4 regions of the Herbaspirillum sp. BH-1 genome follow, and region 1 is predicted to be linked to each of the others. Evidence: predicted binding sites of a transcription regulator. Region 1 holds the regulator's gene; each other region holds the start of a gene.

The links. Region 1 encodes sigma-54, which starts transcription at its own class of promoters, with help from an activator protein. Its sites were predicted from a motif close to TGGCANGNAANCTGCTTT; they were not measured.
Region 2: the regulator sigma-54 is predicted to act here: its motif matches at 1,162-1,179, upstream of hmpA (NO-inducible flavohemoprotein).
Region 3: the regulator sigma-54 is predicted to act here: its motif matches at 3,359-3,376, upstream of atzF (allophanate hydrolase).
Region 4: the regulator sigma-54 is predicted to act here: its motif matches at 4,462-4,479, upstream of HBH1_RS19800 (TorF family putative porin).

What each region holds. Positions count from the first base shown of each region.
Region 1 is NZ_PKOI01000011.1:33,785-39,546, reverse strand. It holds gene hpf (ribosome hibernation-promoting factor, HPF/YfiA family) at 126-488, opposite strand; gene HBH1_RS15325 (RNA polymerase factor sigma-54) at 647-2,137, opposite strand; gene lptB (LPS export ABC transporter ATP-binding protein) at 2,205-2,945, opposite strand; gene lptA (lipopolysaccharide transport periplasmic protein LptA) at 2,948-3,571, opposite strand; gene lptC (LPS export ABC transporter periplasmic protein LptC) at 3,623-4,231, opposite strand; gene HBH1_RS15305 (KdsC family phosphatase) at 4,228-4,782, opposite strand; gene HBH1_RS15300 (KpsF/GutQ family sugar-phosphate isomerase) at 4,782-5,762, opposite strand, start outside.
Region 2 is NZ_PKOI01000005.1:37,711-43,472, reverse strand. It holds gene norR (nitric oxide reductase transcriptional regulator NorR) at 1-1,067, opposite strand, end outside; gene hmpA (NO-inducible flavohemoprotein) at 1,235-2,428, shown strand; gene HBH1_RS08540 (hemerythrin domain-containing protein) at 2,505-2,912, shown strand; gene HBH1_RS08535 (hypothetical protein) at 3,113-3,469, shown strand; gene HBH1_RS08530 (2-hydroxyacid dehydrogenase) at 3,482-4,480, opposite strand; gene HBH1_RS08525 (MFS transporter) at 4,858-5,762, shown strand, end outside.
Region 3 is NZ_PKOI01000001.1:304,778-310,539, forward strand. It holds gene HBH1_RS01395 (ABC transporter permease) at 1-394, opposite strand, end outside; gene HBH1_RS01400 (ABC transporter substrate-binding protein) at 402-1,415, opposite strand; gene atzF (allophanate hydrolase) at 1,464-3,320, opposite strand; gene HBH1_RS01410 (16S rRNA (uracil(1498)-N(3))-methyltransferase) at 3,582-4,307, opposite strand; gene tkt (transketolase) at 4,465-5,762, shown strand, end outside.
Region 4 is NZ_PKOI01000018.1:13,423-19,184, reverse strand. It holds gene gshA (glutamate--cysteine ligase) at 38-1,336, opposite strand; gene HBH1_RS19810 (ammonium transporter) at 1,721-3,253, opposite strand; gene HBH1_RS19805 (P-II family nitrogen regulator) at 3,270-3,608, opposite strand; gene HBH1_RS19800 (TorF family putative porin) at 3,621-4,403, opposite strand; gene HBH1_RS19795 (accessory factor UbiK family protein) at 4,822-5,067, shown strand; gene HBH1_RS19790 (YifB family Mg chelatase-like AAA ATPase) at 5,141-5,762, shown strand, end outside.

The sequences.
Region 1 (5,762 bases):
GAAACCGACCCCGGCGCCGCAAAATGAAAAAGGGCGCTTGCGCGCCCCTTCCTCATGAGATTCCCACCTTATGCGTCACGCTGTCGTTGCGCACCCGCCGGCAGGAATGGTCCCGGGTCCTTGTCTTATGCCGCGCCAGCCACTGCATCAGTGGGGGTATCGTCGGGCAGACGCTTGGCCATGGAGTGATGCTCCTGCAAGCGGTCCTTGTGCTTGATGACCTGGCGGTCGAGCTTGTCGATCAGGGCATCGATGGCGGCATAGAGGTCGTGCGCAATGCTTTCCGCATGTAGATCCTTCCCCTTGATGTGGACGTTGATTTCCGCTTTTTGGCGCTTTTCCTTTTCTGTGAGTTTATCTACGCTCAGGATCACGCTGACGTCGATCACGTTGTCGAAATGGCGCTTGATACGGGCCAGCTTGCTTTGCACGTATTCCCGGATGGCGGGGGTCAGTTCGAGGTGGTGTCCACTGATGGTCAGATTCATACAAGACTCCTATCGTGAGGTCACTGGAGGTTCGTGCGATGCATCGTCTACAGCTGCTGTACCACGGGCACGGTCTTCGTGTCGGATGGCATGGGCACCAGGTAGGGATGCTTGCCTGAACACAGCAACGGTACTGCTACAGAAAAACTGAGGAAAGCTCAGAGGGACTTGCGGAGATTGACTGGCGGAATCTTCAACACTTCGCGGTATTTGGCGACTGTGCGTCGCGCGACCACCATGCCTTGTTCTGCCAGCATATCCGCAATCTTGCTATCGGATAATGGGGTCTGCGGGTTTTCGGCTCCTATCAACTGTTTGATCAGCGCCCGTATCGCGGTGGAGGAGGCTTCGCCTCCGGTTTCAGTCGCGACGTGGCTACCGAAGAAGTACTTCAACTCGAACATGCCGTGCGGCGTGAGCATGTATTTCTGAGTTGTCACGCGAGAGATTGTGCTCTCGTGTAGACCCAGTGTATCAGCAATTTCACGCAGCACAAGGGGCCGCATGGCGACTGCGCCATGTGAAAAGAAGTTTCTTTGACGTTCGACAATAGCCTGCGCGACTCGCAAAATTGTATCGAAACGTTGCCGCATGTTCTTGATGAGCCACTTGGCTTCCTGCAACTGGGAAGACAGCGATCCTTCGCCCTTGGCCTGCTTGAGCGCACTCGCATACATCGCATTGACGCGCAGCTTGGGCATGACCTCATGGTTGAGCATGACCTGCCAGCCGTTCTTTGTCTGTTTGACAATCACGTCCGGCACCACGTAGTCCGAAGCATCGCGCGCGAATTCGGCGCCCGGATGCGGACGGCACTGACGGATCACCGTCTGTGCTTCGCGCAGGTCCTCGTCATCGCAATCGAGGGCCTTCTTGATCTTGTTGAAGTCGCGTTGCGCGAACAGCGGCAGGTAATCCTCGACGATCCTCAAGGCCAGCTTGCGGGTGACGAAGGGCACCTTGGGCAGGCGGCGGATCTGCAGTGCCAGACATTCACCGGCACTGCGCGCACCCACCCCGGCCGGGTCCAGGCTCTGCAGCAGCTTCAGCGAGATCGACAGTTCTTCCAGGTCAACGCCCAGCTCTTCCGGCAGGCGCGCGAGGATGTCTTCCAGCGGTTCTTCGAGGTAACCACTTTCGTCCAGCGCATCGGTGAGCAGTTCCAGCAGCGCACGGTCGCGGTGCGTGCGGGCGGTGACCCGGATCTGTTCCAGCAGGTGTTCGCGCAGGGTCAGCTCATGCGCTTCCAGTTGCGGGCGGGCATCGTCATCGTCGGGCGACTTGCCACTGCGCGCCACGTCGTCGAAGCTCCAGTCGGATTCCCCGCTGACGCCGCTCTCGGGGCTGTTGTCCTGGTAGTCGAAACTGGCTTCGCCATCGGTAGCGGCAGGAGCTGCTTCGTTGCCGCTGTCGCCAGCGGGCTCGGCCACTCCGGTGGAGGGCGCCGAAGAGACCGCGCCATCGGCCAATAGGCGCACCGAATTGTCGAGCGCGTCGTCCAGGCGTTCGAGCAGGGGATTGTCGGACAGGATCTGTTCCAGTTCCTGGTGCAGTTCCAGCGTCGACAGTTGCAGCAGCCTGATCGACTGCTGCAGTTGCGGCGTCAATGCGAGGTGCTGCGAGGTACGTAACTGGAGCGACTGTTTCATCTGTCTTTCTGGGAGCGGCGTGGCCCGCTGGTTGCAATACCGTTGTACGGCCGATGGACGGTGGGTGCTACATGCGGAAGTGTTCGCCCAGGTATACCCGGCGCACCGATTCGTTGGCGATGATCTCTTCCGGGTTACCGCTGGCCAGCACCGTGCCCTGGTTGATGATGTAGGCGCGGTCGCAGATACCCAGGGTTTCCCGCACGTTGTGGTCGGTGATGAGCACGCCGATGCCGCGTTCCTTGAGGAAGCGCACGATGCGCTGGATTTCGATCACTGCAATCGGGTCGATACCGGCAAACGGTTCGTCCAGCAGCACGAAGCGCGGATCGGTGGCCAGTGCGCGGGCGATTTCCACGCGGCGGCGTTCGCCACCGGAGAGCGACAGTGCCTGGCTCTCGCGCAGCTTTTCGATCTGCAGTTCATGCAGCAGGTTGTTCAGGCGGCCCTCGATTTCATCGCGCGAGAGCGGCTTGCCGTCTTCCTGGCGCAGCTCCAGCACGGCGCGGATGTTGTCTTCCACCGTCAGCTTGCGGAACACCGAGGCTTCCTGCGGCAGGTAGGACAGCCCCAGCGTGGCGCGCTTGTGGATCGGCAGGCGCGAGATGGGCGAACCGTCCAGATCGATTTCGCCACCGTCCGAGGGGACCAGGCCGACGATCATGTAGAACGAGGTGGTCTTGCCGGCACCGTTGGGGCCAAGCAGGCCGACCACTTCGCCACTACGCACTTCCATGGAGACGTCACGCACCACCTGGCGCGCACCGTAGCTTTTCTTCAGGCCGCGAACGACCAGTGAGCTTGCCATCGTTACTGGTCCTTTCCGTTCTGACGGCGCTGGGCCGGTGCCGGCGTAGCGGGCTGTGCGGGCGTGGAAGGCTGGGAGGCATCCGCCGGAGGCGGGTTCTTGGGCTGGATCACGGCAGTGATGCGTCCTGCCCCCGGCTTGCTTTCGCCGCTGGCGGTGTTGTTGACGGAGTAGAACTCGGCGCGGCTGTCATAGGAAATGAATTCGCCATTGACTTCGTCAGTGATGCGGCTGCCATCCATGCGCTGGATGTGCGCGCGCTGGAACAGCTTGGAGACCTCGGTCTGCTCGGAATACTCGATGCGTTCGGCCTGGCCTTCGATCCACAGGTTGGGGCCACCATCGCGCTTCTGGCGGAAGTTCGCCAGTGCACCAGGAGCCGCGTACAGCACCGCATTTTCATAGCCGTACTGGTCGGTCGTGAGTACCACGCGGCCTGCCTTGATGATCAGGGTGCCGCGGGTCATGACGACGTTGCCGGTGAAGGTCTTCACCTGGCGCACGTCGTCGTAGACCATCTGGTCCGCCTCGATGTTGGTGGGCTTGGTGGAGTCCGCCTTCTCGGCGTGGGCCACGCCGCACACGGCAGCCAGCATCAGCATCGGCAGTAAGAGTGAGCGTTTCATGGATTTCCTGTCTGGTCGGTTCTTGGCGTTTTTATCGTGGGGACAACCGGTTTAGCGTTTCTTCGGCGTGGGCTCGTAATAACCGCGCACATTGCCGAACAACTGCACAACCTGGGTGGCGTTGTTGGCCAGCATGCCCACTCCATTCAATCTGGTGGTGCCCATCGTCATTGCAACCGGTTTGTCGGTCTTGACGATCTCGTCATCGGGCAGCAGCAGCAGGTATTCCGAGACCAGATGCATCGGCGCACGGCCGTTGGCGGCGCCACGGATGGCGTTGGCATTGCCATACATGTGGATCTGGGTCTGGTCGTCGGTCACGCGTGCCGTGTCGGAATACAGTTCCATCGGAGGCTTGTCCTTGTCCAGGCTGTGCACCACCGGCTTGGTGATCTCGAAGGAGTCATCCAGCGGGAAGTGGACCATCTTGGTCCCGGAAACGTCATAGCGCGGGAGGCCCGTGGGACCGAGTTTCACGTAGTTGAAGTTTTCCAGGTAGTAATCGGGTTTGCCACGTGGGCGCTGTACTGCGTGCTGGTCGCTGGAGGCACGCAAGGCCTGCAGTACCCAGAAGCTGCCCAGGGCCGCGCCGATCAGGATCACCACGATCACCGCCAGCCGGATGCGCTCGGCGGCGCGTTCTCCGCTGCGCCCGCTCATGCCAGGTACGGCGCCAGCGCCGCCTCGTAGTTGCCCTGCGCGGCCAGCACCAGGTCGCAGACTTCGCGCACGGCGCCGTTGCCGCCAGTGGCCTGGGTCACGTAATCGCAGCGCGCCTTGACCTCGCGGTGACCGTTGGCCACGCACGCCTTGAAGGCGACGCGGGTCAGAACCGGCAGGTCGATGATGTCGTCGCCCAGGTAGCCACATGCGGCCGCCGTGAGCTGGGTGTGCTGCAGCAGTTGTTCGAAGGCCTGGCGTTTGTCGTGTACGCCCTGGAACACGTGGGCGATACCGAGGTCGCGCGCGCGCCGCAGTACATAGGGCGACTGGCGTGCGGTAATGATGGCGGCGGCCGTGCCGAACTGTTGCATCATCTTGATGCCGTGGCCATCGAGGGCGTTGAAGCGCTTGAAGGCCTCGCCCTCTTCGCCGTAGAACAGGCCGCCGTCGGTCAGGACGCCATCGACATCGAAGATCATCAGGCGAACGCCGGCTGCCTTGGCGAGGGCGTCCGGCGGCAGGGAGCTGGTGAAGGCGGACGCGGTCATCAGATTACCTTGGCGCGGGTCAGGTCATGGATGTGCAGCGCGCCCGTGAGGACGCCCTCGGCATCGGTGACCAGCAACTGGTTGATACGGAATTGTTCCATCAGCTGTACGGCGTCCACCGCCAGCCGATCCTGGTTGATGCTTTGCGGCTGGGCGTGCATCACTTCGGCGATGCTGAAGCTGGTGAAATCCTGGCCCCGCTCCAGCAGGCGGCGCAGGTCACCATCGGTGAATACGCCGATCGGCCGGAACTGCTCATCCACCACGGCCGTCATCGCCATGCCCTTGCGCGTGATTTCCATCAGCGCGGCCGATAGCGAGACATCCGGACGCACCGCCGGGATGGCCTCGCCACTGCGCATCACGTCGCGCACGTGGGTCAGCAGGCGGCGGCCCAGTGCGCCACCGGGGTGGGAGCGCGCGAAATCTTCTTCCAGGAAGCCGCGGGCGTCCAGCAGCGACACCGCCAGCGCATCGCCCATGGCCAGCGTGGCCGTGGTGCTGGCGGTGGGGGCCAGGTTCAGGGTACAGGCTTCCTTGGCCACGCCCACGTTGAGGTGCACCGCCGCCATCCGGGCCAGGCTGGAATCGTCATTGCCGGTCATGGCGATGATCACGGCACCCATGCGCTTGATGATGGGGACGATCGCCAGCAGCTCGGCGGTTTCGCCGGAGTTGGAAATGGCGATGAAGACGTCCTTGGGGGTCACCATGCCCAGGTCGCCATGGGAGGCTTCGGCCGGATGCATGAACAGCGAGGGGCTGCCGGTGGAGGCGAGCGTGGCGGCGATCTTGCGGCCGATGTGGCCTGATTTGCCGATGCCCGAGACCACGGTGCGGCCCTGGCATTGCAGCACGGCCTGCACGGCTTGTGCCAAGGGCTCGGCGCTATCGTCGCGCAGGCGGCTCTTCAGCGCCAGGATGGCATCGGCTTCGATCTGCAGGGTCTGGCGCGCCAGCTCGACGGCACGGCGGGCAGC
Region 2 (5,762 bases), on a different contig from region 1:
TCGGCCCGGAAGTGACCGCGCTTGACCTCTTCGGCCAGGTCGCGATTGGTGGCGGCGATCAGGCGTACATCGACCCGATGTTCACGGTCCGATCCCACCCGCTGCAATTGCCCGCTCTGCAGTACCCGCAGCAGTTTGGCCTGCACCGCCAGCGGCAACTCGCCGACTTCATCCAGGAACAGCGTACCGCCATCGGCCATCTCGAACTTGCCGCGACGGTCAGCCACCGCGCCCGAGAAGGCGCCACGGACGTGGCCGAACAGTTCGCTCTCGACCAGGGTGTCGGGCAAGGCGGCGCAGTTCAGGCTGATCATGGGCTTGTGGGCGCGGGGCGAGGCGGCATGCAGGGCGTGCGCCACCAGCTCCTTGCCGGTGCCGGTTTCGCCGCTGACCAACACCGTCATGTCGCTGGGTGCGGCCATGCGTATTTCTTCCATCAGCTGGCGCTGGGCCGGGCTCTGGCCGATCAGTTCACGCTTGCCCCGGCTTTCCTCCAGCCCGAGACGATAGGCTTCGGCGCGCTGGCGCGCCTGTTCTCCGGCTTGCGAGAGGTCACTGATGCGCTCGGCCACGTTGACGGTGGCGGCCGCCAGCGCGGCAAAGGCATGCAGCGAGGCCATGTCGACCCCGTCGAAGCGGCCCGGCCCCAGCGCATCCAGCGTGACCAGGCCCCAGGGACGGCCGTTGACGGTCAGCGCACACCCCATGCAATCGTGCACTTCCAGCTGGCCGGAATGGGCGTCGTTGAGCCCGTCGACCAGACCATCATAGGGGTCGGGCAAGCTGGAATCGGCCGGGAAGCGCGTGGGTGCCACATTGGCCAGCAGCACGCCGAAGCGCGGGTGATCCGCCACCCGGAAGCGCCGCCCGAGGGTGTCGCCAGAAAGACCGTCGATGGCCAGCGGCACCAGCACCTCGCCCTCCAGCCGCAGCAGCGCGGCCGCGTCGCAGGGAAAGAGCGTGCGCAAGGTCTGCAGCAGGCGCCGGTAGCGCTCCCGATCATCGATCTCACGGGAGAGGTCGGCCACCAGCGGCAACAGCGCATCCAGCAAAGCCTTTGAAGTCATATTGACTACCAATAAAGTGAATTAAAGTCATTATGACACAGGTAAAAATCACACGGATATTTCCTAAGTCATTGATTTTATTAGGACAGGATGGTGGCACGGCTTTTGTAATACATCAGGGCAGACCGGTACTCCGGCACCCCCACTCCACCACTGAAAGGCCCAGCATGCTGACCGAAGCCCAACTCGCCATCGTCAAGTCCACCGTCCCCCTGCTCGAATCGGGCGGCGAGGCCCTGACCACGCACTTTTACCAGATGCTCATGCGTGACTATCCGCAAGTGCGTCCCCTGTTCAATCGTACCCACCAGGCCAGCGGCGACCAGCCACGGGCGCTGGCCAACGGCGTGCTGATGTATGCCCGCCACATCGACCGCCTGGAAGAACTGGGCCCCCTGGCAGCACAGATCATCAACAAGCACGTCGCGGTGCAGGTCATGCCCGAGCACTACCCGATGGTGGGCGATTGCCTGCTGCGCGCCATCCGCGAAGTGCTGGGTGCGGATATCGCCACCGATGCCGTCATCGACGCCTGGGGCGCGGCCTATGGGCAGCTGGCCGATATCCTGATCGGCGCCGAGCGCCAGCAGTACGACAGCAAGGCCGAAGCGCCCGGTGGCTGGCGCGGTGGCCGTCATTTCGTGGTCAGCCGCAAGGTGGCCGAGAGCGAGGAAATCACGTCCTTCTACTTCGTGCCGCAGGATGGCGGCAGCCTGCTGGACTTCGAACCGGGCCAGTACATCGGCCTGCGCATGACGGTCGACGGCGAGGAGCAGCGTCGCCAGTATTCGCTGTCGGCGCCGCTGCGCCAGAACGGACAGCCGGCGCAGTACCGCATCAGCGTCAAGCGCGAAGCCAACGGCAAGGTCTCGCGCCATCTGCATGACCAGATCCATGTGGGGTCGGTGGTGGAACTTTTCCCGCCCTCCGGCGAGTTCACCTTGACCGCCAGCACCAGGCCGCTGGTGCTCATCAGCGGCGGCGTCGGCATCACGCCGATGATGAGCATGCTGGTCGCGGCCCTGCCCAGCGGCCGTCCGGTGCACTTCATCCATGCCGCCCGTCATGCGGGAGTGCACGCCTTCCGTAGCGCGCTGGAAGAACTGGCCGCCCGCCATCCCCAGCTGCAGGTGCGCTTCTGCTACGAGAACCAGCGTGCCGGCGATGTGGCGCCGCATGCGCACGGCTTTATCGATGCCGCGCTGTTGCAGCAGTGGCTGCCGGCCGATCGTGATGTGGACGCCTACTTCGTCGGCCCCAAGCCCTTCATGAAGGCCATCAGGCAGGCGCTGGAGGAACTGGGCGTACCGGCGGCGCAGGCGCGTTACGAATTCTTCGGACCCGCAGCCGCCCTGCAGTAATGCCCTCTAGTCCTGCCCCCGCACCTGGCCGACCTGCCCCGGTGCGGGCTCTTCCATCATCCATGAGCAAAACGATATGAACCTGGACAAATACCGCCGCGAACACGCCGACATCATCGGCCACGTACAACAACTCAAGGCCCTGTGCACGCAGGGCATCGCCGAAGAGGCCGCCTCCATCGCCCGCGAAGTGATCGCGATGAGCTCGGTCATCAAGCTGCACCTGTCGGTGGAAGACCGCTACCTCTACCCTGCCATGCAGCAGGCGTCGCCCGCACTGGCCGCCAAGGCCAGGCATTATCAGGAGGAGATGCAGGACATCTCGGCGCAATACGCGCATTTTTCGCGCCAATGGAATGACGCCCAGCGCATCGCGGAACAACCCGAATTGTTCCGTGCCGACGCCAATCGGGTGTTGAAGCTGCTGTTCGACCGCATTGGCCGGGAGAACCGGGACTTCTATCCCATGGTGGAAGCGGCGTAACGTGCGGCGGGCAGCGTTGGAGGCCGGCGTCGCCCAGCGGCCATCCTCGCTGCCTCGCAACAAAATTCGCCGCTCTCGCACCCACATTCAGGCAGCATCGCCCTGATCACGGCTGATTATCAAGACAGGATTGATTTCCGACAATTTTTCGCGACGCAGCAAATGCTAAGCTGGAGGCCCCTCCTCCTCCGAAAGAATTCATGTCCGAGAAACTCAGCGCCGAGCGCCACACCCCCGATGAGCTGACCCAGGAACTGGAAGCCCTGGACCTGGAGATCGTGCGCTTCGCCGTGATCTGCCAGGTGCGGCTGTTCGATCCGGGCGTGCTCAACCAGGTGATGGACAACAACGAGCAGATCTGCGGACAGTCCCATCCAACCGCCTTCCAGAGCCTGCGTGGCCTGCTCTACCTGCACTTTGACATGCACCGGCAGCTGGCCCAGACCTATGGCACGGCCGACGCCGAAGAGATCATCCATCGCGTGCGCGAGCACCTGCGTCCGCGCATCGGCGAGCAACTGGGTTCGCTGTTCAATACCCGCGGCGCTGCGGGTTGAAAGCAGCGCCGGTCAGGCCACCAGGCGTTCCCCGAGGCTGGCGCCGGTGGCGAAATCGCTGAGGTTGTCGATGGTGGTCTGCATGATCTGACCGATGGCTTCCTCCGTGAAGAAGGCCTGGTGACCGGTCACGATCACGTTGGGAAAGGACACCAGGCGCTGGATCACGTCGTCGGTGATGATGGTGGAGGACAGGTCCTGGAAGAACAGGCTGGCCTCCTGCTCATAGACATCGATGGCCAGGCCGCGCAGCTGGCCGCTCTTGAGGGCGGCGATGGCGGCCTCGGTATCCACCAGCGCGCCGCGGCTGGTATTGACCAGGATGCAGCCGGGCTTGGTGGCCGCCAGGGTCTGCGCATTGACCAGATAGCGCGTGGCCTCGGTGAGCGGGCAATGCAGCGAGATCACGTCACTGGCCGCAAACAAGGCCTCGCGCTCCACGTAACGGCCGCCCAGTGCCTTGAAATCCGGGTTGCGATGCACGTCGCTGCCCAGCACGGTGCAGCCGAAGCCAGCCATGATGCGGGCAAACAGCGCACCGATCTTGCCGGTGCCGATCACGCCCACGGTCTTGCCGTGCAGGTCGAAGCCCATCAATCCATCCAGTTCGAAATTGCCCTCGCGCGTGCGCATGCTGGCGCGGGCGATCTTGCGGTTGACCGCCAGCAGCAGACCCACCGCGAACTCGGCCACTGAATAAGGTGAATAATCCGCCACCCGCGCCACCGTGATGCCCAGCCTGCGCGCGGCCTGGATATCGATATGGTTGAAGCCGGTGGAGCGGGTGGTGACAAAGCGTATGCCCTGGGCCGCCAGACGCTCCAGCACGGGTGCGCCGAGATCGTCGTTGACGAAGGCTGCCACCGCCTCGCAGCCGCTGCACAGTTGGGCGGTGCCGCTGTCCAGCCGGTCCTGCAGGAACACCAGCTCGTGGCCCGCGCCGGACTGGGCGTTGGCACGCAGGAGCAGGGTCTGGTCGTAGCGACGGGCGCTGTAGACGGCGGTTTTCATGGAGACCTTTCGAGACGGATGGAGATCGGAAACGGTGGGTGGGCTGTATGGCTGCAGGGCCGCAGAGCCGCACAAACGTGATGCGGCATTGCACCATATTTACGGCCAGCTTGCCTTGACGCAGTGCAGGACAACGCCGGAGAGCCCCTTTTTTGGCCGGATTGGCTTCCCAAGCTTTCATCCAGCTATCGAAAAAACCGATATTTGCTTCCATCCCGGGTCAGGGTGGTCCATGGTCGGGAATTCGGGCATAGAATCGGCGGCGCAATAGCTGTCCCCACAAAAAAGATCCTGACACAACCTGCCGCATGGCGGGACGAGACAGGCGCAAGACCGGAAGCAACACGGTCCGCCCAACAGATAACGAGGCACATATCATGACGACATCCACTTCTTCGCCGTCGAAGTTTTCCACGGTGCTGCGGGTTACCAGCGGCAACTTCATGGAAATGTTCGATTTCTTCCTGTTCGGTTTCTACGCGACGCACATCTCCAAGGCCTTCTTCCCGGGCGACAACGAGTTCGCGTCCCTGATGCTGACCTTCATGACCTTTGGCGCCGGTTTCCTGATGCGTCCGCTGGGTGCCATCATCCTGGGCGCCTACGTGGACCGCGTCGGTCGTCGCCAGGGCCTGATCGTGACCCTGGCCCTGATGGCGCTGGGCACCATGCTGATCGCCTTTGTCCCCTCCTACGCCACCATCGGCGCGCTGGCGCCCGTGCTGGTGCTGATCGGTCGCCTGCTGCAAGGCTTCTCGGCCGGCGTGGAACTGGGCGGTGTGTCGGTCTACCTGGCTGAAATGGCCACGCCCGGCCGCAAGGGCTTTTACGTGAGCTGGCAGTCTGCCAGCCAGCAGGTGGCCATCATCGTGGCGGCCGCCATCGGCTACGCACTCTCGACCACCCTGACCCCGGCCCAGGTCGGTGACTGGGGCTGGCGTATTCCCTTCTTCATCGGCTGCCTGATCGTGCCGGTGTTGTTCGTGATCCGCCGCTCGCTGCAGGAAACCGAAGAATTCATGCGCCGCAAGCATCGTCCGAGCACCGGCCAGATCTTCCGCTCCATGATCGAGAACTGGAAGCTGGTCATCGCCGGCATGATGCTGGTGTCGATGACAACCGTGTCGTTCTACCTGATCACGGTCTACACCCCGACCTTCGGCAAGAATGTCCTGAAGCTGTCCACCGAAGCCAGCCTGATCGTCACCTTGTGCGTGGGCGTGTCCAACTTCATCTGGCTGCCCATCATGGGCGCGCTGTCGGACCGCATCGGCCGTCGCCC
Region 3 (5,762 bases), on a different contig from region 1:
TGGAACGGAAGAAATCGATCAGGAATTCCACGCTGCGGTAGGCGCGTTCATTGCTGCCCAACAGCACCCCGATGGGGACACCCAGCACCATGGCGATGACGAAGGCCTCCAGCGTGCGCACCACCGTGACGCTGAAGTCCATCAGCAACGGCCCCCCGGCCAGGCCCTTGAGCATGGCCATGAGCGTGGCTTCGGGCGGCGGCAGCAGGATCGCCTTGATCCAGCCGGCGCGCACCACCAGGTCCCACACCACGAACAGCGCGATGGGGCCGACGATGGGCAAGAGCCGGCCCAGTGCCGGGCGCTTGCGCACGACGGTTGGTGGAGAAGGGGGCGAGGTCGCCGTGGGCTTGCTGGCGGCCACGGTCACGGAAGGAGCGACGGTCTCGTTCATGATGGCCTCAGCCCTTGTAGATCAGGTTGTCGACCACGATGCGCTGCGAGAACACACCCTTCTCGACGAACAGGTCGTAGAACTTCTGGAAGTAGGCGATATCGCTGGGCTTGAACTCGTTGTAGAGCATGTAGGCCGCCAGCGGCACTTCATTGGTGAGCGAACCCTCGATGGCGGTATAGCCCTTGAGGTAGGCGCGCGCCTGGTCGGGCTTGCTGCGCACCAGTTCGATGCCACGCGCATAGGCGGCGATGTATTTGCGGGCCACTTCGGGATGCTTCTTGATGAATTCCGTGGTCAGCGCTGCCGCACCGCCATGCCAGGGCGCCATCGGGTCGCCCAGGATGTACTTCGCGATTACGCCCGCTTCCAGCACGCGGGTGGTGTTGTTCATGCGGCCCACGGTGCCGGTGGGTTCCAGCGTATAGGCGGCATCGACCTGGCCGGCCGCCAGCGAGGCAACGTGCTGGCCGATGGGCAGTTCCACCACGGTAGCGCCGGTGGCGCCGGCCCGTTCCAGCACGGTCTTGGCCAGCGTGACGTTCTGGATGCCGGGGCCGGAGGCGACCTTCTTGCCCTTCAATTCGGCAATCGATTTGACCGGGCTGTCCTTGGGCACCAGGAATTCATCGAGCACGTACTTGGCATTGCTGGGATTGGTGGCGAAGATCTTGAACAGGCCCGGCTGCGCGATCTCGCCGATGGCCAGGTTGCCAGCCCCGGTGCCATTGGCCGAGCCATCGGCACGGCCGGCCAGCATGGCTTCCATCACCTGCTGGGCACCGGCGAACTTGATGGCCTGCACTTCCAGCCCGGCTTCCTTGAAATAGCCCGCTTCCACGGCGGCGTAGAAGGGCAGGCCGGCGGCCACCGGCCAGTAGCCGATGCGGATCGGCGGCGTCTGCGCGCGCAGGATGGCCGGGGCGCCAGCGATGGCGGCGCCCGCCGCCACCACGCCGGCCGTGGCGATGAAGCGGCGGCGGGTGGTGTCCTGCAGGGGGGAGAGGGTGTTCTTTTTCATGAGCAGCTCCGTGGTGAGGTGTCGGTCGTATCGGTCGTATCGGTCGTGTCAGTTCAGCGAATCGAGGTAGTGGACCCAGCCGCCGTGGTAGGTGATGTCGGTGGCGCCGGCAATGCCGGCCGGCTCGCAGATGAAGCCCTTGACGCTGCTGCCGTCGGCCAGCTCCACCGTGCCGATGCCCAGCGGCGCCGGAATGGCGGCCACGAAGCCGCCGAACTGGCGCAGCGGCATTTCCCACACTTCCACCGCAATGGCGGCGCCATCGCCTTCGGTGCGGGCCAGGCCGGGTTTGGGCGGCGTGGTGCCGGCCAGGGCATACAGGCGGTAGTGGGCGGCGGTGCGGGTGACGGCCACGCGGCGTGCGCCGGCTTCCAGCAATTGCCAGTTCAGCGGCTGGCCAGAGAGATGGGCGCCGACCACGCAGACCTTGATGGTGCTTTCATTGAAGGGCAGCGGCGTGGCGGCAATCGCATCGGCCTGGGCGGCACCGCCCAGTTGCTGCTGCAGGCGCGCACCAGCCTCGGCCAGCAGATGGTCGGACCCGGCCGGGCCGATCAGGGTCACGCCGGCCGGCAGGCCGTCGCGCCGCCACACGCCAGGGATGGCCAGGGCCGCCATGTCCATCAGGTTGACGAAGTTGGTGTAGTAGCCCAGTTGCGAATTGCGCACCACCGGATCGGCCTGGACCTCGGCGATGGTGGGGAAGGTGGTGGTGGTCGGCACCAGCATCAGGTCGCTGCCTTCGAGCAGGTCTTCGGCCTCGCGTCGCAGGTCGGCCAGACGGTACTGGGCATTGAAGGCATCCACCGCGTCGTAATTGTCCGACTGGGCGGTGATCTGATGCACCACCGGGTCGATGGCCTGCGGGTTTTCCAGGAAGAAGTCGCCCAATGCGGCGCGGCGTTCGGCCACCCAGGGCCCCTGGTACAGCAGTTGCGCGGCATCGCTGAAGGGAGCGAAGGGAATGCGCGCCAGCGTCACGCCGGGCAGTGCCGCGATCTGCGCCAGGCTGCGCTCCCAGGCTTCCTGGGCGACCGTGTCGCCGTAGAACTCGCAGACATCAGGAATGGCGATGCGGTAGCCACGGCGCTTCACGCCCAGCATCGCCGGGCGGCGCGAATAACCGTCCTCGGCGTCGTAGCCGGCGGCGCTGTGCAGCACGCGCCAGGCGTCGGCCACGTCGTGGGCGAAGATGGAGATGCAGTCCAGGGTGCGGCAGGCCGGCACCAGGCCACGTGCGCTGATGAGTCCCTTGGTCGGCTTGAGGCCCACCAGATGGTTGAAGGCGGCCGGCACGCGGCCCGAGCCGGCGGTATCGGTCCCCAGCGAAAACATCACCTGTCCCAGCGCCACGGCCACGGCCGAACCGGAACTGGACCCGCCCGAGACATACTGCGGCTTGAGCGCATTGCGCACCGCACCGTAGGGTGAGCGCACGCCCACCAGCCCGGTGGCGAACTGGTCGAGGTTGGTCTTGCCCACCAGCAGGGCGCCGGCGGCCTGCAGGCGTTGCACCACGGTGGCGCTCTCGCTGGCCAGACGGCCGAATTCGGGACAGGCGCCGGTGGTGGACATGTCGGCCACGTCGATGTTGTCCTTGACCGCGAAGGGGATGCCGAACAGCGGCATGGTCTCGAACACCGCCTCGCCCTTGATCTGCAGCATCAGGTCCAGGGCGGCGGCCTGTTGCTTGAGCTGCTTGGGCGGCACCCGGCTGATCCAGACTTCATTGCGACCGGCGCTGTCGATGCGCGCCAGCAGATCGGCCACGGTCTTGCCGGGCGTGCTGCGCCCCTCGCGGTAGGCGGCCAGGGTGGCGGCGATGGTGGGGCTGTCCGCACCGGCGCTGGCGTGGATATCGGCGGCTTGGAAGGCAGCTTGTTGCGGGGTCTGGGTGGCGTTCATTTTGGATATTCAAACTTGAATACAAGATTGAATATCTTTAAGCAGAAGGCGTGCCAGGCCTTCGTCGGGGGCTGCGGTTGGAGGGGAAAGTCAGGCAGGAAGCGGCTTTGCGGAGGAAATTGCCGCACGGCAGGATGTCACGGGAGCAACGGCGCAGCTTGTCGATGAGACAAATTGGTGAGGCCTGCGCCGTTTTTGCACCTCAAGTGCGGCGGGTCCGCACGTTTAGGCGGCAGGTCGGCAGGTCGGGTCAGCCGGAGATTACAGTTCGCCCCATACCGCATTCAGGGCGGCCAGAGCGGCCAGCCCGGCGGTCTCGGTGCGCAGCACGCGGCTGCCCATGGACAACATCAGCGCGCCCTGGGCGCAGGCCAGGTTTTCTTCTTCCTCGCTGAAGCCACCTTCCGGGCCGACCACCAGCGTCACTGCCTGCGGTGGGTGATGGCGGGCCCAGCCGGAGAGCGGCTGCTCGCCGCGGGGCGAGAGCAGGATGCGCCGGTGCAGGTCGCTCTGGGCGATCCAGCGCTTGAAGTCGGTCACTTCGGCCAGATGCGGCAGGCGGTTGCGGCCACATTGTTCGGCGGCGGCGTGGACGATGCCTTGCCAGTGGGCCTGCTTCTTCTCGGCGCGTTCGCCCGAAAGCCGTACCACGCAACGTTGCGCGGCCAGCGGCTGGAGGGCGGTGGCACCCAGTTCCACGGCTTTTTCGATGATCCAGTCCATCTTCGACCCTTCGGGCAGGGCCTGGGCCAGGGTCAGGCCATAGGGCAGCTCGGCTTCGCGCGGGGAGAAGGTCTTGGGTTCGGCGTGGGCGCGCTTTTTTTCGATGGCGGTCAGGCTGGCGGTGTATTCACCCCCTTCGCCATTGAAGAGGGTGATGGTGTCGCCCGGCTGCAGGCGCAGCACCTGCACGTGGTGGGCGATCTGCTCGGGCAGGACCACGGCCGAACCGATCGCCAGGGGGTGCGGGAAATAGAAACGAGGCATGGGGCAGGGTCCTGGGGGCGAGGGAGATCAAGAAAATGCAAGAAACATCGAAAAATCTTGTCAGACGATTCATAGGCCGACCCCGAATTTTAATCCCCCCGACGCACTCTGGTAAAATACGGCCCCGCGCTTGTCCCGGGTATTCCGGGCGGGCGCTTTGGCTTCAGAACCCGATTCATGCGCCAGTCGGCGCCTCCAGCACAGCACAGCACACACAGACATCGACATGATTTCCACTCTCCCCACCGACAAGATGGCCAACGCGATCCGCGCGCTGGCGATGGACGCAGTTCAGAAAGCCAATTCCGGTCACCCGGGCATGCCGATGGGGATGGCCGAAATCGCAGTCGCCCTGTGGGCCAAGCACTATCGCCACAATCCGGCCAATCCGCAGTGGGCCAACCGCGACCGCTTCGTGCTCTCCAACGGCCACGGCTCCATGCTGCAGTACGCGCTGCTGCACCTGACCGGTTACGACCTGTCGATGGAAGACATCAAGAGCTTCCGCCAGCTGCATTCCAAGACCGCCGGCCACCCCGAAGTGCATATCACCCCGGGCGTGGAAACCACCACCGGCCCGCTGGGCCAGGGCATCACCAATGCCGTGGGCATGGCGCTGGCCGAAAAGCTGCTGGCGGCCGAATTCAACAAGCCCGGCCTGTCCGTGGTCGATCATTACACCTACGCCTTCGTCGGCGATGGCTGCCTGATGGAAGGCATCTCGCACGAGGCCTGCTCGCTGGCGGGCGTGCTGAACCTGTCCAAGCTGATCGTGCTGTATGACGACAACGGCATCTCCATCGACGGCCACGTCGAAGGCTGGTTCAAGGACGACACCCCGAAGCGCTTCGAAGCCTACGGCTGGAACGTCATCCCGGCCGTGGACGGCCACAACGTCGAGGCGGTCAGCGCCGCCATCCACCAGGCCAAGCTGGCCGACAAGCCGACCCTGATCTGCTGCCGCACCGTCATCGGCAAGGGTTCGCCCAACCTGGCCGGCACCGACAAGGTCCACGGCGCCGCCCTGGGCGACAAGGAAATCGCTGCCGTGCGCGAAGCGCTGGGCTGGTCCGCCGCCCCCTTCGAGATTCCCGCCGACGTCTATGCCGCCTGGGATGCCAAGGCCACCGGTGCCGATTTCGAATCCAGCTGGAAGCAGACCTTCGATACCTACGCCGCCCAGTTCCCGGCCGAAGCCGCCGAACTGCTGCGCCGCCTGAAGGGCGAACTGCCGGCCGCGTTCGAATCGACGGTGACCGCCTATATCAATTCCACGCTGGAAAAGAAGGAAACCATCGCCACCCGCAAGGCCAGCCAGAACGCCATCCAGGCCTATGCGCAGGCACTGCCGGAATTCCTGGGTGGCTCGGCCGACCTGACCGGCTCGAACCTGACCAACTGGAAGGAATCGGTGGCCGTGCGCGCCGACCAGCGCGGCAACCACATCAACTACGG
Region 4 (5,762 bases), on a different contig from region 1:
AGACGGGTGTCCTGTTGGGCCTGGCGCAGGCCCGATATTAATAAACTTCCGGGTTGGGATCGGTCTTTTCCATCTCCACCGATGCCGCCAGCAGCGCCAGTCGCGCCACCACGCCATACATGTAGAAACGGTTGGGCGCGGCCGTCCCCGGCTTGGCGTGCATGTCCGGCAGGGCGTGCTGCTGGGCGAAGGCCAGCGGCACGAAATGCGCGCCGGGCGCATTGAGGTTCTCGTTCACGCCACGGTCGGCATGTACGCGGTAGAAACCGCCCACCACGTAACGGTCGATCATGTAGACCACCGGCTCGGCCACGGCCTGGTTGATGCGCTCGAAGGAATGCACGCCTTCCTGCACGATCACCTCCGACACTTCCAGCCCTTCCTTGCCGGCCAGCATGCCGGTGCGCTGCTTGCGGTTGAGATCCTTGATCTCGCTGGCGTCCTTGACCGTCATGATGCCCATGCCGTAGGTACCGGCATTGGCCTTGATGAAGACGAAGGGCTGCTCCTTGATGCCGTATTCCTTGTACTTCTTGCGGATCTTCGACAGCAGCGAGGACACACTGTCGGCCAGCGCGTCGGTACCGGTATTTTCCTGGAAATCGATGTCGCTGACCTTGGCGAAGAGCGGATTGAGCATCCAGGGATCGACTTCCACCATCTTGGAAAACTTCTTCACCACCTCATCATAGGCAGCGAAGTGATTGCTCTTGCGGCGCATCGCCCAGCCGGCATGCAGCGGCGGCAGCACGCTCTGCTCGTGCAGACCCTCCAGCACCGACGGAATGCCGATGGAGAGATCGTTGTTGAGCAGCACCGTACAGGGATCGAAATTCTTCAGGCCCACGCGGCGGCCATTGGCGGACCGCTCCAGCGGCTCCAGGGTGATCTGGGTGCCGTCGGGCAACTCCATGTGCTGTGGCTTGGTCACGCCCGGCGCCAGGGTCCCCAGGCGCACGTTCAGGCCGGTCTGGCGGAAGATCTGCATCAACCGGCCGATGTTTTGCAGGTAGAAGGTATTGCCGGGCTGGTTTTCCGGGATCAGCAGCAGGTTGCGCGCATCCGGACAGTATTTCTCGATGGCGGCCATGGCCGCCTGCACTGCCAGCGGCAGCATTTCCGGCGACAGGTTGTTGAAGCCGCCCGGGAACAGGTTGGTATCGACCGGCGCCAGCTTGAAGCCGGCGTTGCGCAGATCGACCGAGCAATAGAACGGCGGCGTATGTTCCTGCCACTCCATGCGGAACCAGCGTTCGATGGCCGGCGTGGCGCCCAGGATTTTCTTCTCCAGCTCCAGCAGGGGACCATTCAGAGCGGTGACGAGATGCGGGACCATAAAAAACCTTAACGAGATGTAAATGCCGGCAGCGAGTGACGATTTTAGCGGATTCCTGCATCCGTGTTGCGACGCGGTATAGCCCGCCGGGCTGCGCTGTTGCCATTTCAGCCACGCCCCCGGACCGGCCACGGTCGCTGCATGGGCGTGGCTGGGAGACTCCAGATGGCGATGATGAAGGTATTTTAAAGAGCCCGAGTCAAATAGTCGGGAATTATTGCGCGGCGATGCAAAAGCGCATCACTTGCAGCATTACCATGAAGAAATCTTCACTTACCAGTCTCTTCCCGGCGGCCGGAAAATGAAAAAAGGCGCCCGAAGGCGCCTTATAAAGAGGCCGTTTCCAGCCCCGAAGGAATACTGCAGACTCGTTACAGCTGATGCTTAGTGGTAGGCCGACTCGCCGTGGCTGGAAATGTCCAGGCCTTCGCGTTCTTCCTCTTCGGTCACACGCAGACCGATGACGACGTCGACGATCTTGTAAGCGATGAAGGAAACCACACCCGAGACCACCACGGTGGTCAGCACGCCCTGGAACTGGATCCAGACCTGGCCGCCGATGGAGTAGTCCGGTGCCACGGCATTGGCGACGTAGTCGTAGATGCCGGTGCCGCCCAGGCTCGGTGCAGCGAACACACCGGTCAGGATGGCACCCAGGATGCCGCCCACGCCGTGCACGCCGAACACGTCCAGCGCGTCGTCCGAACCCAGCAGCTTCTTCAGACCGCTCACGCCCCACAGGCACAGCAGGCCAGCCAGCAGGCCCATGACCACGGCGCCGATGACGCCCACGAAGCCGGCCGCCGGAGTGATCGCCACCAGACCGGCGACAGCACCCGAAGCAGCACCCAGCATGGAGGGCTTGCCCTTGCCGATCCATTCGCCGAAGCTCCAGGACAGCACGGCAGCAGCAGTTGCCAGGATGGTGTTGACGAAGGCCAGGGCAGCACCACCGTTGGCTTCCAGACCGGAGCCGGCGTTGAAGCCGAACCAGCCGAACCACAGCAGCGAGGCACCGACCATGGTCAGGGTCAGGCTATGCGGCTTGAAGGCTTCCTTGCCGAAACCGATACGCTTGCCGATCACATAGGAACCGACCAGGCCAGCGATAGCGGCGTTGATGTGCACCACGGTGCCGCCGGCGTAATCCAGCGCGCCCTTCTGGAACAGCCAGCCCGAGATCGCGGTCGCCTTTTCAGCGGCAGCAGCGTCGGTGAAGGCGTCCGGACCCGGCCAGAACCAGACCATGTGGGCCATCGGCAGGTAGGAGAAGGTGAACCACAGGATCGAGAACAGGATCACGGCGGAGAACTTCACGCGTTCTGCGAAGGAACCGATGATCAGCGCCACGGTGATGGCTGCAAAAGCACCCTGGAAGGCCACGAAGACCAGTTCGGGGATGACCACGCCCTTGCTGAAGGTACCGGTGTTGGAGTCACCCGTGAGGCCATGCAGGAACAGTCGGTCGAAGCCGCCGAAGAATGCTCCGCCCTCGGTGAACGCGATGCTGTAGCCGTACACGAACCACAGGATGTAGATCAGCGAGAAGATCATGAAGCACTGCATCAGCACCGACAGCATGTTCTTGCTGCGCACCAGACCGCCGTAGAACAGACCCAGGCCCGGCAGGGTCATGAGGATGACGAAGGCGGTGCAGACCAGCATCCAGGCGGTATCGCCCTTGTTGGGCACCGGTGCAGGTGCGGCGGCAGCGGCCGCCGGGGCGGCAGGAGCAGCAGCGGCAGGAGCGGCAGCTTCAGCCTTGGGTGCAGCCGGAGCGGCAGCAGCCGGGGCAGCGGCGGTGGCCGCAGCTTCAGGCTTGGGCGCGTCCTGCGCCTGGGCCGGGGCAGTAAAACCTACTGCAAACAGCAGCGCGCCAATGGCGAGCGCGCCGGAAAACATTTTCTTCATGCTCATTAGAATTCCCCTTTTTTTACAGAGCGTCTTTGCCGGTTTCGCCGGTGCGGATACGGATCACATCCAGCAGATCCTGGACGAAGATCTTGCCGTCACCGATCTTGCCGGTGCGGGCTGCGGTCTCGATGGCTTCCAGCGCGCGCTCGACGATGGCGTCGTCCACCGCTGCCTCGATCTTGGTCTTGGGCAGGAAATCGACCACATACTCGGCGCCACGATAGAGCTCGGTATGGCCTTTCTGACGACCGAAGCCCTTGACTTCGGTCACGGTGATGCCTTGCACACCGATCGCGGAGAGGGCTTCACGCACCTCGTCCAGCTTGAACGGCTTGATGATCGCAGTGATCAGTTTCATACGAACCTCTTGTTAGAAAGTTTTGCTGATGGAGACGACGACGCCGTTCTTGCCGACGTTCTTGGCACCGTCCGATGCCGGAGTGGTAGCGAAGCCATCCTTCATGTCGGTACCGACATAGGCCACGCCCAGGGTGATGCCGGCAACTTCGTCGAAGGTCTTGGACAGGCCGATCTTCCAGTCGGTGTAGCTGGCCTCGTTGGGGTTACCGCGCACGTTCTGGTGACCCACGTGCAGACCCAGCATCACGCCATAGAAGGTCTCGAAGTTGGCACCCAGGTCGTAGTACTGGCTGTACTTGCTGTTGACCGCGCCGAACAGGTTGGTCAGCGATTGCGAATACTTGAAGTAGCCCGGGCCGTAACCGATCTGGCCATACAGTTCGAAGGTATTGGCGTTCTTCAGGCCGGCATTGGCCAGGGTGTTGCCCGGGTAGTAGTAGTACAGGCCGCCGACGTCGTAGGTGAAGCCGCCGCCGATGTCACCACGCTTGCCGCCGTAGATGTCCCATTCGACATTGCCCTTGGTATCGGTACCGGTCAGTGCGCCCGCGTCCTTGATCCACTTGATGTTGGTCAGCCAGGTACCGGCGTACAGGCCGGTCGGGTTGTGCGTGTAGTCAGCGCCAACCTGCAGGGCGGGGTCGAAACGCGTCTGGGTCAGGCCGCGGTAGCGGTAATCGCTCACGACCGCAGCGTTGAAGCTCAATTCATTGTCTGGCTTGGCGTCCTCTGCACGGGCCACGGTAGAAACGAAGGATGCTGCGATGGCTGTTGCAAGAATCAGTTTCTTCATGACTTTCCCTCTGGTTTGTGTTTAACAGTTAAGTCTTTTAGTCTTTTGCCCAAACCATGTAGCAGGAGCCGTGCCATGTCCTTTCGGCAAGGCAGACTTGTGTTTTTGCTGTAAAGCGGAGATTTGCAACGATTTTTTTCGACACCAGCTTCAAAATAGTGCATCGGAAGCGAAAATGCACGACTGTGGTGCGATATTGATTGCTTTTTGATAATCCTGCGTCAAACGAGGCAAACACATTTTGGTGCGTGGGCCCGGGGCGAAGCCAAAGTCACCAAGTCGGCGCATTTCCTGAAGGAAAATTCTTCACTTTCCGGCACCCGCTCGCAAAAAAACGGTCTCATCAGGGCATCGCGTTTTGAGGATGGCTGCGAAACCGCTAAACTTGCAGCTTAGCTATCTGCCAAGGAGATCCGACATGGACAAGCCCCCATTTTTTGAAGACCTGCAATCCAAGATCAACAAGGCGATCGAGAATTCTCCGGCCAAGGACATCGAGAAGAACGTCAAGGCCATGCTGAGCCAGGGTTTTGCCAAGCTGGACCTGGTCACGCGCGAGGAATTCGACATCCAGGCCCAGGTGCTGGCCAAGACCCGCGCCCGCCTGGAAGCGCTGGAAGCGCGTGTTGCCGAGCTTGAGGCTCAGCAAAAACAGACCCCATGACCCTGGCGACGACCTTCTCTTCCTTTCCTCCCCCTCCCCTTTTCCCTTCCAGCACACTGCCGGGCTCGTTGCGATGAGCCTGGCGGTCTTGCGCAGCCGCGCGCTGGCCGGGATGGCCGCCCCACCGGTGACGGTGGAAGTGCATCTGGCCAATGGCCTGCCATCCTTCACCATCGTCGGTCTTCCCGAAGCCGAAGTGAAGGAAGCCAAGGACCGCGTCCGGGCGGCGCTGCAGAATGCGCGGTTCGAATTCCCGGCGCGACGCATCACGGTCAACCTGGCGCCTGCCGACCTTCCCAAGGAATCCGGGCGCTTCGACCTGCCGATCGCCCTGGGCATCCTGGCGGCCTCCGGGCAGATTCCCTCTGACCATCTGGATGACTATGAATACGCCGGCGAACTGTCGCTGTCGGGCCAGTTGCGGCCGATCCGCGGCGCACTGGCGATGACCTGCGCCATGCAGCAGCCCGCGGAGTCGGACGGAAGGCAACCTGCCTTCATCCTGCCGGCCGGCAATGCCGACGAGGCGGCGCTGGTGCAGCAGGCGACCATCCTTCCGGCCGCGTCGCTGCTGGATGTATGCGCGCATTTCAGCGCCCGCGACGAGAGCGGCCGCCTGCAGCGCCATCGAGGCGCCACCGGGGCCGGGGCAGCGGGCAGGCGCCCGGCCTATCCCGATTTCAGCGATATCAAGG